Regions from separate parts of the Roseateles sp. GW821-FHT03B02 genome, predicted to be linked through region 1. Evidence: predicted binding sites of a transcription regulator. Region 1 holds the regulator's gene; the other holds the start of a gene.
The links. Region 1 encodes LexA, which represses DNA repair genes until DNA is damaged. Its sites were predicted from a motif close to ACTGTATNNNNATACAGT; they were not measured.

Region 1 (2,173 bases):
CTGGGGCTATCTGGGCCAAAGTGGTGAATTCGCTCATTGGCGTGCCGATCTGGAGCTGTTCTCACCTGGGGAGCTCTTGAAGAAGCTCGGCCTGCCCTAAAATGCGAAGTTCTGGGGCCGACCTGGTTTCGACGTGGGTGCGGATCCGGAGTAGGGCATGCCGAGCACCAGTCCGCTCGTAAAACCACTGGAAACAAAGTAACTGCAAACGACTCTACGTTCGCACTCGCCGCTTAATTGCGGATGAGCTTCTCAACGGCAGGCCGATGGGCCGGGCTGAGTTCCGCAAGGGGCAAGGCTGAGAAGTCACTCACATCGGCTGGCGTCTTGCCGGGTCACTCGGTGGGGCGTGAGATTCAGTGACTGGCGGGAAAGCTAGCGTGCCACTGCGCGAGTTGACCGTGAGATTCAAATCAGCCGGCTAAGCATGTAGATCTGCCCGGTGATGGCTTGCGGACGGGGGTTCAATTCCCCCCGGCTCCACCATCCAAGCAAAAGGCCCGTGTCAGCGACACGGGCCTTTTTCCTTTTCAAGTGCGCCGGGGGGAATTGAACCCCCGTCCGATATCAGTTGAATCCTTGCCCCCGGATCAGGCCGACCGCCAAGCCTTCGATGGCGAAATGCTCGCTGCTCTCGTTGACGCGGATGGGTTCGAAGTCGGGGTTCTCCGGCAGCAGTTCGATGCCCTCCGGGCCGCGCCTGAAACGCTTCACGGTCACCTCCTCGCCGACACGGGCGACGACGATCTGGCCGTTGCGGGCTTCCTTGGCCGACTGCACGGCCAGCAGATCGCCGTCGAGGATGCCGATGTCCTTCATGCTCATGCCCTTGACCTTGAGCAGATAGTCGGGTTTCTTGGCGAACAGGCCGGGCTCGACGGTGTAGGTTTGCTCCACGTGCTCCTGCGCAAGGATGGGGGCTCCGGCGGCAACGCGGCCGATCAGTGGCAGCGTCAACTGCGCGAGGCTGGGAATGGGCAGGCTGAACTGGCGCGCGCGGTTGACGGCGCCGAGCACTTCGGACTTGAGCCGGATGCCACGCGAGGTGCCGCCGACCAGTTCCAGCATGCCCTTGCGAGCGAGCGCCTGCAGGTGCTCCTCGGCAGCGTTGGCGGACTTGAAGCCCAGCTCGGCAGCAATCTCGGCGCGGGTGGGCGGCGCACCGGTGCTTTCGATCGCGTTGCGGACCAGGTCGAAGATCTGCTGCTGGCGGGCGGTAAGCTTGGGTTGGTCTTGCACGGGCGGCCTTCTGAATTGGCTGGAAATTTGTCCAGCACCTGTATTTTCATCCAGGAATCCACAAAATTGCAAACTCCAGCGGATCTGATCGTCATTTTGGGTACCGGCGGCACGATCGCCGGCACGGCCAAGACTGCCAGCGACGGGGTGGGCTACACAGCAGCGCAGCTGGGCATCGATGACTTGCTGGCCGCCGTGCCGGCGTTGGCCGGGCGTCGCCTGGAAGCGCACCAGGTCGCTCAGTTGGACAGCAAGGACATGGACTTCGCCACCTGGCAGCGGCTCGCAACGGCCGTACAGGACCAGCTGCTGCGGCCCGAGGTGGGCGGCATCGTTATCACGCACGGTACCGACACGCTGGAGGAAACGGCCTACTTTCTGCAGCGCGTGCTGGCTCCCGCCAAGCCTGTGGTGCTGACGGCGGCGATGCGCCCGGCCACGGCACTGGCGCCGGACGGCCCGCAGAACCTTTTCGATGCCGTGCAGGTCGCGGCGATGCCGGGCGCCTCAGGGGTCGTCGTCAGCTTCGCCGGGCGGGTGCATGACGCGGCCCAGGTGCGCAAGACGCACAGCTATCGGGTCGACGCGTTCGAGTCTGTCGATGGCGCGCTGGTGGCGCGGGTGGAAGAGGGCGTCGTGCGCACGCTGGGCCGCTGGCCGGCAGGCGACGCGCTGGGGCTGGCTCGCATTGCGCTGCCGGTGGCGCGCTGGCCGCGGGTCGAGATCGTCATGAACCATGCAGGCGCGGACGGTGCCGTCGTCCGGGCGCTGTGGGCCTCGGGCGTCGACGGGCTGATCGCTGCCGGGACCGGCAACGGCACGCTCAGCGCTGGCCTGGATGCGGCGCTGCGCGCGGCGCAGGCCGGCGGCGTCAGGGTCTGGCGCAGCACGCGCTGCGACGCCGGCCCGGTCATGGAGCTGCCCGGTCTGCTGC
Region 2 (2,173 bases), on a different contig from region 1:
GGTCGGGAAAGTGGCGGGCAAGCCAGTCCTGGAACAGCGGGTTCACCTCCCAGGGCAGGCGCACGGGGATGCTGAAGGCGCTGCTGGCGCCAGCCTGGGCAGCGACAGCGAGGATGCGCTCCAGCTCGGGCTCGTTGATGAAAGGAATGATGGGCGACACGCTGACACCCACCGGCACGCCCGCTTCGGCCAGCGCCTGAATCGTGCGCAGCCGCCGGGCCGGCGCCGCCGCGCGTGGCTCCATGATGCGGGAGAGTTCGTTGTCCAGCGTCGTCACCGACAGATAGACCGACACCAGGCCCTGAGCCGCCATCGGCGCGATCAGGTCCAGCTCACGCTCGATGCCCGAGGACTTGGTGACGACGGAAAAGGGGTGGCCGCACTCTGCGAGCACCTCGACGACACGCCGCGTGATGCCGAGCCTGCGCTCGACGGGCTGGTAAGCATCGGTGGCGGTGCCCAGCACCAGCGAACGTGGCTCATACCTCGCACCGGCCAGCGTCTCGCGCAGCCGTTCGGCCGCGTTCACCTTGGCGACGATGCGGGTCTCGAAATCCAGGCCGGGCGACAGGTTCAGATAGCTGTGCGTCGGCCGGGCGAAGCAGTAGATGCAGCCGTGTTCGCAGCCCCGGTAGGGGTTGATCGAGTAGTCGAAGCTGATGTCCGGCGACTGGTTGCGCGTGACGATCTTCTTCGCCGGCTCCTCAATGATCTGCGTGGCAGGCGGCAGATGCTCCTGGGCGGCGTCCTGATCCAGCGATCCCCAGCCGTCGTCGTACTGCTCCCGCTGCCGTTGCTCGAAGCGATGGGGCATGGCCGTGGCACTGCCGCGGCCCTTGATGGAGTCGAGCGGAACAAGGGCCGGCTGGGCCGGGGCAACGCGAGTGGGGGCGGGCGACATACTGTAAATATATACAGTATTCATCATCTCGCCAGCGCCAAGTCCAGGCGACGCGAACAGATTTGCACCCGCGCAGGCCAAGCCCCTCTTGAGGCCGATGTCATCCACACCACATGCAAGGCCAACACCAACAGCAACCCGGAGATTGGCATGCTGCTCGTTTGCCCCAGCTGCGGAACCCGCAATCGCGTTCCCGATGAGAGACTGGCTGACAACCCGGTCTGCGGCCATTGCGGCCAGGCCGTGGCGCCACACCAGCCCATGCCGCTGGGCGACGCCGAACTCCTGCCTTACCTGCAAGGCACGGAGGCGCCCGTTCTCGTTGACTTCTGGGCCGCGTGGTGCGGTCCCTGCCGGGCCTATGCCCCGCAGTTCGAACAACTCGCCGCCGCGAGGCCCGACCTGCGCTTCATCAAGGTGGACAGCGATGCCGCGCCACGCGCCAGCGCGAGCCTACAGATCCGCAGCATCCCGACCACACTGCTGTTCCTGAACGGCCGCGAAGTGGGGCGCCAGAGCGGTGCCATGTCGGCGGCACAGCTCAACAGCTGGGTAGACCAGGCCCTGCGCTGAAGTCGGTCCCGCCGACCCTCACGCGAGGGTCGACAGGCTAGTACTCGTCGCGCTCCACGCCGACATATCCAGGCGCTAGGTTCTCGAACTTGGTGTGCATGCGCTGGAAGGCCAGCTTCACCGTGCCGACCGGGCCGTTACGCTGCTTGGCGATGATGATCTCGGCCACGCCCGGCTCCTTGCACTCGTCCTTGGTGTAGTACTCGTCGCGGTAGATGAACATGATGATGTCCGCGTCCTGCTCGATGGCGCCGGACTCGCGCAGGTCCGACATCATGGGGCGCTTGTCGGGGCGCTGCTCCACCGAGCGGTTCAGCTGCGACAGCGCAATGACCGGGCACTTCAGCTCCTTGGCCAGGGCCTTCAGGCCCCGTGAGATTTCGCCCAGAACCGTCGCGCGGTTTTCCTCGCTGCCGCCGCCGTTGCCGGACATCAGCTGCAGGTAGTCGATGACGATGAGGCCCAGCTGGCCGCAGATGCGCGCTTGGCGGCGCGCGCGCGCGCGCACTTCCGACGGCGACAGGCCGGGGCTCTCGTCGATAAAGATGCTGGACTTGCCGAGCTTGTCGACGGCTTCGGCCAAGCGCCCCCACTCGTCGTCCTTGAGTTGACCCGTGCGCAGATGGCTCTGGTCGATGCGGCCGATGGAGCCCACCATCCGCAGCGCCAGCTGGGCGGCACCCATTTCCATCGAGTAGA

Region 2: a site for LexA is predicted at 902-919, ahead of AC07VX_RS20605 (PA0069 family radical SAM protein). Genes of this name have one in related genera too.

The regions. Positions count from the first base shown of each region.
Region 1 covers NZ_JBWKUV010000002.1:127,232-129,404, forward strand. The annotation lists gene AC07VX_RS06810 (HAD-IA family hydrolase) at 1-100, shown strand, start outside; RNA gene ssrA (transfer-messenger RNA) at 114-486, shown strand; gene lexA (transcriptional repressor LexA) at 568-1,239, opposite strand; gene AC07VX_RS06825 (asparaginase) at 1,306-2,173, shown strand, end outside.
Region 2 covers NZ_JBWKUV010000008.1:184,105-186,277, reverse strand. The annotation lists gene AC07VX_RS20605 (PA0069 family radical SAM protein) at 1-901, opposite strand, end outside; gene trxC (thioredoxin TrxC) at 1,052-1,474, shown strand; gene dnaB (replicative DNA helicase) at 1,512-2,173, opposite strand, start outside.